DNA from 3 places in the Paenarthrobacter sp. YJN-5 genome. Region 3 is predicted to be linked to each of the others. Evidence: riboswitches for the same ligand, from Rfam matches in the RefSeq annotation. Region 3 holds a riboswitch; each other region holds the start of a gene.
The links. Region 3 has a riboswitch for thiamine pyrophosphate ahead of thiO (glycine oxidase ThiO). Riboswitches for the same ligand answer to the same signal wherever they lie in the genome.
Positions count from the first base shown of each region.

Region 1: linked by a shared signal. The riboswitch ahead of thiD (bifunctional hydroxymethylpyrimidine kinase/phosphomethylpyrimidine kinase) and the one ahead of thiO (glycine oxidase ThiO) in region 3 are both predicted to bind thiamine pyrophosphate.
Region 2: linked by a shared signal. The riboswitch ahead of thiC (phosphomethylpyrimidine synthase ThiC) and the one ahead of thiO (glycine oxidase ThiO) in region 3 are both predicted to bind thiamine pyrophosphate.

Region 1 is NZ_CP053544.1:2,102,903-2,106,806, reverse strand. Features, by position in the region: gene rpmA (50S ribosomal protein L27) at 64-327, opposite strand; gene rplU (50S ribosomal protein L21) at 386-694, opposite strand; gene thiD (bifunctional hydroxymethylpyrimidine kinase/phosphomethylpyrimidine kinase) at 1,038-2,558, opposite strand; TPP riboswitch at 2,549-2,647, opposite strand; gene HMI59_RS10040 (ribonuclease E/G) at 2,798-3,904, opposite strand, start outside.
Region 2 is NZ_CP053544.1:2,019,890-2,023,793, forward strand. Features, by position in the region: gene HMI59_RS09620 (alpha/beta fold hydrolase) at 1-471, shown strand, start outside; gene thiC (phosphomethylpyrimidine synthase ThiC) at 458-2,290, opposite strand; TPP riboswitch at 2,285-2,393, opposite strand; gene HMI59_RS09630 (amidohydrolase family protein) at 2,478-3,560, shown strand; gene HMI59_RS09635 (VOC family protein) at 3,638-3,904, shown strand, end outside.
Region 3 is NZ_CP053544.1:1,467,457-1,471,360, forward strand. Features, by position in the region: gene HMI59_RS06965 (RNB domain-containing ribonuclease) at 1-913, opposite strand, end outside; gene HMI59_RS06970 (ferritin-like fold-containing protein) at 955-1,620, shown strand; gene thiE (thiamine phosphate synthase) at 1,617-2,279, opposite strand; TPP riboswitch at 2,307-2,424, shown strand; gene thiO (glycine oxidase ThiO) at 2,417-3,676, shown strand; gene thiS (sulfur carrier protein ThiS) at 3,673-3,904, shown strand, end outside.

The sequences.
Region 1 (3,904 bases), 640 kb from region 3:
AATGCGGTTAAAAGAACAGTGGAGCGGACCTGTTGGCCCGCTCCACCGGTTCAGAAAGTGTTGTTACTCTGCGGCAGCAGCAGCAACGATGTTCACCACGCGACGGCCACGGCGAGTACCGAACTCAACCGCACCGGCTTCGAGGGCGAATAGGGTGTCGTCGCCACCGCGACCGACGCCTGCACCGGGGTGGAAGTGGGTGCCACGCTGGCGAACGATGATTTCGCCTGCGGAAACTACCTGGCCACCGAAACGCTTGACGCCGAGGCGCTGTGCGTTGGAGTCACGACCGTTGCGAGTGGAGCTCGCGCCTTTTTTGTGTGCCATGTGAAATGCCTGCCTCTAAATTTCTGGGGAAACTGAAATCTGAACTACGTAACGGACGTTACGCGATGCTCGTGATCTTGATCTTGGTCAGTTCCTGACGGTGACCCTGGCGCTTCTTGTAGCCGGTCTTGTTCTTGAACTTCTGGATGACAATCTTGGGACCGCGGAGGTCTTCCAGGATCTCAGCCGTGACCTTCACCTTGGCCAGGTCCGCAGCAGCGGAGGTGACCTTGTCGCCGTCAACCAGGAGCAAGGCGGGCAGCTCAAGCGTGCTGCCGGCTCCACCGGGGACGCGGTTCAGAGTTACGTAGTCTCCAACGGAAACCTTTTCTTGGCGGCCGCCTGCGCGGACAATCGCGTACACCACTTGGGTACTCACTTCTCTCGACGTTTCTTACTAAATTTGCGTGCGGAACCCCGAACCGGAATCAGGCCTGGTTCACGCTGTGCCTCAACGCCGTGGACTTCAGATCGAAGCCCGCGAGTCATCCCATGAACAATTCCAAGGGGCATAACCCAAGTGTTGGCGTAAGCACCGAAGATCAAGATTACGCTAGTTTGACCTTCAGCTGCAAATGAGGCCGGGTCCGGAAGCCACCACGTGACGCTTGTCACCAGTAGGAACGGACGTTCCCGGCACCGTGCCCATACAGCTTACAGCCTCTACGTGGCCTTGCCGTTGATTTCCCGTCCGACGCGCGGCGTCCGTGTTACGAATACAGTCTTGGGGCATCAAAGAACGCGGTCTCGTAGCGGCAGGACTGGACGAAGGCTTCCTTCATGGCACCCCGCTCACGGCCGGATGCCGCAGCTGCTGCGGCATCCGTGAGAGCAATCGCCTTCCTCGTCGCCTCCGCAAAATCCTCGTCCGCATAGGTCCTCAGCCAATCCGCGTAGGGATGGTTCTCCGGGGAACCGGCCTGGACGAAGTTGGCGTGCAGTTGCTGCCCCACTTCCGCATACAGCCAGTAGCAGGGCAGGACCGCAGCAAGCAGGACGCCGTAGCTTCCCGAAGCAGATGACGCCATCAGATGGTCCACATAGGCCTTGGTGACTGGGCCGCTCTGCGTCGTCGCTTCACGGCCGCTCAGCCAGTTCCGGTGCAATTCGGATTCCACGTCAAGGCACTGTTGGGAACCCCGGGCCCAGAACAGCTGCTCTTCTTCCGTCGGAGCGAGGGCACCCGCCCGGGCAAGCACCCTGGAATACCCGTTGAGGTAAAGGGCGTCCTGGGCCAAGTAGTAGCTGAACTCGGACTCCGGCAACTCCCCGGACCCCAAGTCCCGTATGAAGGCAAGCCCGTGGATTGCTTCCAGCTCCACGGCGGCTTCCTTCCACAGGAGAGCAGCGAAGGCTCCGGGCCGGGATGTTTCCCCGAGGTGGTGGAAATGGTGGATCGGACCGCTCCCCTGGCCCACTTCAAGGTCGTCAGCCCTTATCAGCGCCTCGCGCAACCAGGGCTTGACTTCGCGCAGGGACGCCTCCCAATCTCCTGTTCTGGCTTGGACAGTGGCCAGGGCCGAGGACAACGAGCAGCCGGTGCCGTGGCTGTTCCGTGTCTGAACACGCGGGCCCCCGACTTCGATCACGTCCTGACGCAGCAAACCGCTGGTGTTGATGAGCGCATCCGGACAATGCGCCCCCGGCAAGTGGCCTCCCTTGACCAGCACAGTATTGCCGCACTCCCCGGCCAACCGTTTGCCCTGGTCCAGCGCCGCAGGCCAGTCCTGCGCTTCGGGCTCCCCCAGCAGCATGGCCAGTTCCGGAAGGTTGGGTGTGATGAGGTCCGCCATCGGCAGAAGGTCACGCAAGGCTGCCTCGGCTGATTCCCGCAGCAGCCGGTCACCGCTGGTGGCCACCATCACCGGGTCCAGGACCACGACGGCGGAACGTACCTTGGCAAGCCAGGTCCGGACCTCGTTGATGACGGCGGCATCACCGAGCATCCCGATCTTCACGGAGTCGATAGCGACGTCGCTGCTGACGGTTTCCAACTGCTGGCGGAGGAATTCCACCGGCGGTACATGCACACCGCTGACGCCCCGCGTGTTCTGGGCCGTCAACGCGGTGATGGCGGCCATACCGTAGCCGCCGTGCGCAGCAATGCTTTTAAGGTCCGCTTGGATACCCGCCCCGCCGGAGGGGTCCGAACCAGCAATGCTCAACACCCTCGGATGTGTACGGATGACCGCTGGCAACGGATAAACAGCAGAAGACGACATTGAAGTCATGGAGACATCCCTTCGCCGGTGCTAACCGGACAGGTTCAACGGGTCTGGATCTCAGCCCGGCCCTATGCCCGGCACCCCGTGTCAGTGTCCTAGCCTAGCCCGGAAGCCCCTCACGCCGGGAACCCCGGCGGCTAACGGCCTGGATATGACCCCAGTGGGCGATGATGACCCGTTGCACGACGAAGGCCGCACAGCATGCGCTGCGCGGCCTTCGTTCCACCTGTGTCTTCAGTACCTGTTTACAGCTCCGAAGCCGGAACACCCACCCCAAGGATGATCGGCTCCGATGCTGCAGTTGGCTTCTTTGCCGGCTCAACCGGCGCCTTCGCTTCGTGCGAGGTCCCGCCACCTGTGGCGGCCCGAACGTCGTGGTGCTCAACGTTGGTCTCGTTGGCGGCGCCCTGGGCCCTGCTGGCACTGCGGTTCCGCCTGCCGCGCCGGCCACGGGCGCCGGACCGGGACTCCACGGGTTCAGTACCAGCGGACGTGGCTGCCAAGACGTCGGCGCTCACGGGTGCGTCAGCAGATTCAACGTTCCCGGGCGCGTCCTTCCCGGACCCGGCAACCCCAGACCCGGCAACCTCAGACCCGGGGACAACCTCAGGTGTGCCACCCAAGTGCGAGAAGGCCTCAGCCAGCAGATCCAGGCTCATGGCAGGCTTCTTGGCAGGTTCGTCGTGATGCTCCACGAAGGGCAGAGCCACTTCCTCTCCGCCGAAGCGCAGTACCGGAGCCGGACGGCCCTCCCTGGCCGCAGTTTCTGCCGGGGTGGAGCCCTGAGTCTGCCCGCCCTGCGCAGGGGCCTGGGCGGCCTCCCCGTGGGCAGGAGCCGACTGCGCAGGAGTCTTCCGGGCAGGGTCCGCCTGGGCGGGACCCGGCTGGCCTGCTTCCGCCTTGCCGGCGGCGCGGGCTGCTTCCTCGGCGCGGTGCACCTCGTCATCATGCAGGTGTGCAGCGTGCGCAGCAGCGGCTATCGTCGCCAATGCGGCCCGGGTAGCCTCTGCCTTGGCTTTCTGGGCGGGGTCCACGGACTCAGCCGGAGCGGGTGCCGCCGGGGCAGCGGCCAGCTGGACCGGCGTCGTAACTTCCGGTGCCTGGTTGCCACCCTTGCCGCGGCGACGCTTACGCTCACTGCGCTGGGACGGCTGCTGGGCTTCGGTGTGGGACCGGTGCTGCTCGGCAGCCACCACGTTGGCGCGGCGGTGCTCCACGGGCTCGTCGTGCGTCACCACGCCGCGGCCGGCACAGTGCTCGCATTGCTCACCGAAGACCTCCAGCAAGCCTGTGCCCATGCGCTTGCGCGTCATCTGGACGAGGCCCAGGGACGTCACCTCCGCCACCTGGTG
Region 2 (3,904 bases), 550 kb from region 3:
GTGGAGCGCCCGGACCTGGTGTTTTCGTTGTCCTTGGTGGAACCGGCGTGCTTGTCCTTGACGGCCGAACTTCCCGCTACGGCGTCGCACCGCGCCCTGATGCAGCCCTTGTTCGATGTCCGTAGCCAACTCGGCGACGCCGACTATGAGCGTGAGTATTTCCGGCGGGCCTACGCTGCGGAGGCGGGCGGCCTGCAGACACCGGAAGCGCGGCGCTCAGCCCGGCGTTTGAGGTTGCAGGCCCCGCCGTGGGAAGCGCCCCTGCACATTGTGCCCGGTGTTCCCACGCTGGTGCTGACCGGCGGCTGGGAGCCGTTGTACGAGGAAATTGCCGGGTATTTGAGGGATACCGGTGCCCTCCACCGCGTAGCTGCTGGAGGGCACCGTCCCCAGGACTCCGCCGACGGCGACCGGTTCATCCGGTCCTTCATTGCCGACGTCGGGCGGGGTATGTCGGTCAGGGCGTCGTGAGTCGCTGGTCACCGCGGGCCGGCATCTGGAGTTCGGGCAGGTAGACCTTGCCTCCGGTTGCCAGGAACTCCTCGCTCTTTTCGCGCATTCCGTTGTACATCTCCGCTATGGCCGCCTGGGCCTCGGCGGAACCGTATTCATCCCGGATGTCCTGGCTGATGCGCATGGAGCAGAATTTCGGCCCGCACATGGAACAGAAGTGCGCGGTCTTGGCGGGTTCAGCGGGAAGCGTCTCATCGTGGAAGGACTCCGCGGTCACCGGGTCCAGTGAGAGTGCGAACTGGTCCCTCCACCTGAACTCGAACCGCGCTTTGGACAGCGCGTCGTCGCGTTCGTGCGCGCCGGGGTGGCCCTTGGCCAGGTCTGCGGCGTGGGCTGCAATCTTGTAGGTGATGACTCCGGTTTTGACGTCGTCCTTGTTCGGCAGCCCCAGATGTTCCTTGGGGGTCACGTAGCAAAGCATCGCTGTGCCGTACCGGGCTATTTCCGTAGCACCGATGGCCGAGGTGATGTGGTCGTAGCCCGGCGCGACGTCAGTGACCAACGGGCCCAGGGTGTAGAACGGCGCGCCCTTGCACAACCGCTGTTGCCGTTCCACGTTTTCACGCACCAAGTGGAACGGAATGTGGCCCGGGCCTTCGACCATGACCTGGACGTCGTACTTCCAGGCCCGCTCCGTCAGCTCCGCCAGGGTATCCAGTTCCGCGAATTGTGCGGCATCATTGGCGTCTGCGGTGGCGCCGGGCCGCAGTCCATCTCCGAGCGAGAAGGCAACGTCGTACTTCGCGAAGATTTCGCACAGTTCGTCGAAATGCGTGTAGAGGAAGTTTTCCTGGTGGTGGGCAAGGCACCAGCCGGCCATGATGGAGCCGCCGCGGGAAACAATTCCGGTCATCCGGTTGGCCGTCAGCGGCACGTACCGGAGCAGGACGCCGGCGTGGATGGTCATATAGTCCACACCCTGTTCGCATTGTTCGATCACGGTGTCCCGGAATATTTCCCACGTGAGCTTGTTCGCCTCGCCGTTGACCTTCTCCAGGGCTTGGTAGATGGGGACGGTGCCGATGGGAACGGGGGAGTTCCGGATGATCCATTCACGGGTGGTGTGGATGTCATCGCCTGTGGAGAGGTCCATGACGGTGTCCGCTCCCCACTGGGTGGCCCACTGCAGCTTGTCCACTTCCTCGGCGATCGAGCTCGTCACGGCTGAGTTCCCGATGTTGGCGTTGATCTTCACCAGGAATGCCTTGCCGATGATCATGGGCTCGGACTCGGGGTGGTTGATGTTGCTGGGGATGATGGCGCGGCCGGCGGCCACCTCGCTGCGGACCAGTTCAACGTCGCAGTTCTCCCGCAAGGCCACGAAGCGCATTTCCGGGGTGACCATGCCCCGCCGGGCATAGTGCATCTGGGTGACCCTTTCGCCATCGACGGCGCGGCGGGGCACGGGCTGCGCTCCCTTCCATTCAGCTGAAGCCGCACCGCGGCGCACGGCTGACTTGCCGTCGTCGAGCAGGTTGCGTTCCCGGCCCGTGTAGCTTTCCGTATCGCCGCGCGCCTGGATCCATGCGGCCCTGAAGGGTTCAAGCCCGACGACGGGATCGCTGCCCGGCCCTGCCGTGCGGTACACCCTCAGCGGATCGTTGGCCTTCCCGTTGGGGGAGGGCTCCAAGGCAATCTCGGTCACCGGGACGCGGATGCCGTGGCCGGGGTCCTCCACCCAGGCAAGCGAGTGGGATTTCAGCGACTGCGTGACGGCGTCCCCACCGGGAGCTGTCAGGTTTTGGGCAGGGCTGTGCTGTGTTTCTGTGGTGCTCAAGGATTACTCACTTCCTTCGCCGGCATTACCCGGACAGGTTCAACGGTCGCAGACTGCTTCAGTCCTTTTCTCAGCCCCTGCAGGGGCTCCCGTGTGGTCAGGGACGAAGCTACCACAGCTGCGGCGGGTGCTCCCAGTCATATGCGGTCCGGATCCGGACTGTGGCCGCCGGCACTAAGCTTCTGCCATGCCGAACATCATTGAATTCAGCGGTCCGGTGCTGGTTTCCGCGCATGAGGAACGCCGGGGCCTGTGGTCCGTGGACGGCCGCCTGACCTTCAGCCGTCCGGAAGCTGCCCCGGATACCGTGCTGGAGGGCTGGGTCCTGCCTGGATTCGTTGATGCCCATTGCCACATCGGCCTGGGAGCCGGCGGGGCGGTGGATGAGGCCACCACCCTGGAACAGGCCCGTACGGACTTGTCCGCAGGGACGCTGCTGGTCCGGGATGCCGGCTCCCCGGCCAATACGAGGTGGGTCCAGCAGCGTACGGACCTGCCCAGGCTGATCCGGGCGGGGCGGCACATTGCGAGGAGCCGGCGCTACCTGCGTGGCCTCGGCCACGAAGTGGAGCCGGAACAGTTGGTGGAGACTGTGCGAAAGGAAGCGCGCGACGGCGACGGTTGGGTCAAGCTGGTTGGCGACTGGATCGACCGCGGCGTAGGAGACCTGGCGCCTTCTTTTCCTGCGGCGGTGGTCAAGGACGCCATCGCTGCAGCCCACGACGAGGGCGCACGGGTAACCGCGCATTGCTTCGCGGAAGAAACCTTGGATGACATGCTCGATGCCGGCATCGACTGCATCGAACATGCCACCGGGCTCCTGCCGCGGCACATCCCGCGGCTTGTGGAACAGGGTGTCCCGATCGTTCCCACCCTGGTCAACATTGCCACGTTCCCCGATATCGCGGCCCAGGCCGGGCCCAAGTTTCCCGACTACGCGCAGCACATGACCGCATTGTGGGAGCGCCGGCGCGAACGGGTCCTCGAGGCCTATGAGGCCGGTGTTTCCATCTATGCCGGCACTGATGCCGGGAGCGTCATCAAGCATGGGCGCATAGCCGACGAGATGCAGGAACTGCACGACGCCGGCCTGCCGCCTTCAGCGGTCCTCGAGGCTGCTGCGTGGGGCGCCCGGAGGTGGCTCGGAGCCGAGGGCGTCAGCGAAGGGGCGAGTGCCGACGTCGTGCTTTGCAGGGAGGATCCCCGCTGCGCCCTGGCTACCGTGCGTGAACTTTTCCACGTGGTTCTGCGGGGCACCCTAGTTCGTTAGGAATAAATTGAAGCTTCAAGTAATTTAGTAAGGTAGAACGTGCCGAAAGGCGGCCGCCGAACTACCGGGAGCATCACATGACCACGCCATCCACCCAGGACCTCCTGCCAGCCGAACTCACCATGGGCACTGTCATGCTCAGGGTCGGCGACATGAAGGTGATGAGCGACTATTACCAGCGCGCCCTCGGCCTGCAGGTCATAGCGGAGCAGGACGGCGGCCTATACCTGGGCCGCCTGGGGAAGCCGGTAGTCCATCTGGCTCCCGCAGCGGGCTTGCAGCTGCCCGGGCGCGGGGAAGCGGGGCTGTTCCACACCGCGGTCCTGTTCGAGGACCAAGCGTCC
Region 3 (3,904 bases):
CATCTAGGGTCCGGAGGTACTCGCCGTAGCTGATGTCGCCGTCCCACGGTTTTCCCAAGGCCTGGGTTTGGCGTTTGAAGTGGAGCAAGGAGCGCTCATCAGGGGCCGGCATGGTCCGCAGGATGCCCACCTTGCCGTCGAGCATCAATTGGGCCGCAGCCATTCCGGTCATCAGGGACATCTGGGCGTTCCAGTCCTCGATCGGCAGCGAGGGAGCAGCCACGATCCGGTAGTCGCCGTCGGTGACCTGGACGATCTCCTGTTCGGGCATGTTCAGGCTCGCCCCGCCGCGTTTGCGCTCGAGTTCGACCCGCTTCAGGCCCACTTCCTTCAGGAGCATGAGGACCTCGGGGGCGGTTCCCGCATCGATCTGCTTCTGTGCACCCTTGTAGCTGAGCTTTGCACGGCTGCGAACGGTGGCCCGCTCCACGGACATGGAGACCACTTCCGCGTTGTGGTCGAGGTCGAAGTCCCACACGAAGGCGCTGCATTCCTGCTCTGCCAGGAGGCTCCCGGCTTGCTCGCTGATGACCTCCGGATGCAGCGGGACCCTTCCGTCCGGTGCGTAGAACGTTTGCCCGCGCCGCCGCGTTTCGGCGTCCAAGGCTCCGCCGGGGGCCACGAAGGAAGGCACGTCGGCAATTGCGTACAGGACCTTGTAGCCGGCATCGTTCCGCTGAATGAACAGCGCTTGGTCCAGATCGGTGGAAGTCGCGGGGTCTATGGTCACGAACGGCACGTCCAGCAGGCTGCGGGGCGGCAACTGCAGGTTTTGAACCGCCTGGCGCGCTTCATGCTCGGCGTCGGCAGGGTAGTCGCCGGGTAGTTCCAGCTCGCTCCTCAAGGCAGCCAGGGAGGCAGCGAGCCGGTCGGAAGAATCGTCGACGTTGGGCGCTATCCGGTGATGTGACACGAAAGTCAGACTAGCCCGAAAACGGCGGATAGTCTTGGACCATGGGCACGTCCACTCTTGGCGGGATTCCCGCGGACGTTCTCCCGGCAGAGCTGCTGGGAGCCATGGCCTATGGCGAATTGTCAGCGTTCGGGCGGTTGTCCGCGGACTCCCGCTTTGCCCCTACCCTCCGGGACCGGGCTACCTTTGCCAAGATCGCGGTCGGTGCGTTCGGCAACTATGCGTTGATCAGCGGCAGGCTTACCGAGATGGGGCGGGACCCCGAAGACGCCATGCTTCGCTTCCAGCCGTCGTTCGATCACTTCCATGAGCGCACCCCGCCAGGGGACTGGTACGAGTCTGTTCTGAAGGCGTACATCATCGACACGGTGTCCTCGGACTTCTACAGGACGGTGTCCGGCTTCCTGGACGCCGGGACACAGCAATTCGTCCGGAAAGTCGCTTCTGCGGACCAAGCCACCGAGGCGTTGCGCATCCTCCTCATGCGGGCCCTGAGGGACGATCCCAGGTTGGCTTCGCGCCTTGCCCTATGGGGCCGAAGGCTGGTCGGTGAGGCCCTCACCCAGGTGCAACGGGTGGCGTTGGAGCACCCGGACCTGCGTGCCGTACTTCATGACGGACAGGCCAAGGCGGAGGTACGCCGGTTGACGGCGGAACTCGCCGATCACCACGGGCGCCGGATGACGGGCCTCGGACTGACTGCCTAGGCGTCCAGGGCTTCGAGCAGCGCTTTGGCCGCCGCCGTCGGGTCTTCTGCGTCGGTGATGGCGCGGACTACGACGATGCGGCTGGCTCCTGCCGCAACCACCTGCTCCACATTCGAAAGATCGATCCCGCCAATGGCAAACCAGGGAAGGGCGGATCCTGCGCGTTCCACAGCTTCGGTGGCATATGTGACCAAGCCCAGGCCCACTGGCGTCCGGCCCGGTTTGGTGGGTGTGGCCCAGAGGGGACCGACGCAGAAGTAGTCCAGTCCTTCGCTGCCCGACGAAGCCGCAATGGCCGCGTCCACCTGATCAGGCCCATGCGTGGAAAGACCTATGGCAGCGGTGTCCCCGAGCAGCTGCCGGGCCACGGGCAGCGGGAGGTCCTTTTGGCCCACGTGGAACACAGGAGCCCCGGAAACACGGGCGATATCAGCCCGGTCGTTGACCGCCCAGAGCTTGGAACGGCGGGTGGCAACTTTGTTCAGGACCTCGAGCAACTCCAGTTCCTCGGCGGCCTCAAGGGTCTTGTCACGGAGCTGGATGATGTCCACGCCGCCTTCGAACGCGGCGTCCACAAAGTCTTCGAAATCGCCTTGCCGCCGGCGGGCATCGGTGCACAGGTAGAGGCGGGCGTCGGTCAGGAGATCAGGCTGGGTCATGGAAACCAGAGTAGTTCCTCTAAACTGGGCACGTACTGCGGGAGCCGTGACAGCGTCATATGACCGTCCGGCTGAGAGGGCTTCAGAGCCGACCGCTTGACCTGATCCGGCTAATACCGGCGTAGGGAAGGAAACCAATGGCAGAAGCCATCGAAGCAGACGTTGCCGTCATCGGCGCAGGCGTAGTCGGCCTGGGCATCGCCCACCGGATCCGGGCCACAGGCCGTTCCGTGGCCCTCATCGATCCGAACCCTGCCAGTGGAGCAACCTTTGCAGCGGCCGGGATGCTGGCCCCCGTGAGCGAACTCCACTACCAGGAAGAAGATCTCCTGGAACTGATGCTCGAATCGTCCAGGCTATGGCCAACGTTCGTGTCCGGATTGTCCGGTACCGGCGTCACCACCGGCTACAGCACGACGTCGACGCTCGCGGTGGGTGCCGACGCCGCCGATCGACGGGCGCTCGCCGATCTGCGCTCCGTGCAACAGGCGGCGGGGCTCACAGTGGAGCCGTTGATGCTGCGGGACGCGCGGCAGCGCGAGCCGCTGCTCAGCCCCGGAATTTCATGCGCTTTCGATATCCCGGCCGACCACCAAGTGGACCCCCGCCGGCTGGCGGAGTGCATACTCGCCGGATTGGCCGCGCACACCCCGTCGGATGCCACATGGGTCCCGGGCGCAAGCTGCGGGTTCCAGCTGGCAGCGGCGGCCCGGCGGCTGCTGTGGGAGGGTGACCGCGTTGTAGGCGCTGAACTCTCCACCGGCCAAGTGGTAGCGGCAAGGGAAACCGTGCTGGCCAATGGCTTGGCGGCTGCGGCGACCGGCGGACTTCCTGAGGACCTGCACCTGCCGCTCAGGCCGGTTTACGGAGACATCCTCAGGCTCCGGGTACCGAAGGACCTGCGGCCGTTGCTGACCTCCACAGTCCGCGGAATGGTGCGGGGAGTGCCGGTGTACATCGTGCCCCGCGAGGACGGGACCGTGGTGATCGGGGCAACCCAACGCGAGGACGGGCTTTCGACGGGATCGAATGCGGTGTCTGCCGGAGGCGTGTACCAGCTGCTTCGGGACGCCCAGGTCCTGGTCCCCGCAGTCGGTGAGCTGGAACTCATCGAAGTGACAGCCCGGGCACGGCCGGGAACACCGGACAACGCCCCGCTCCTGGGGCGGGTGGGTGCGCCGGACGGCGCCGTCCGGGGCCTGATCATAGCCACGGGTTTCTTCCGCCACGGCGTACTCCTGACCCCCATAGCCGCACAGATCGTGGCCGGCTTGCTCGACGGTTCCGCGGATGACCGGTGGGTCCGGTTCCGTCCGGATCGTTTTTCTCCGCAAGGCGCCCTCGCCGGGCGCGGCATTCCAACACCATCCATCGCTTCCACCAAGGAAACAGCATGAACATCACACTCAATGGCGCCCGGCACACCGTGGCCGATGGCGCATCCGTCAGCACCCTGGTCACGTCCGTTACGGGCCGCATCCTCGACCCGAGCGGACAGGCGGCCGACGGCGGCAAGCTGGGTGTCGCCGTCGCGCGCAATGCGGAGGTGGTCCCGCGTAGCCAGTGGGCAGCAACGAACCTCGCCGACGGCGATGAACTCGAACTCGTTACCGCAGTCCAGGGAG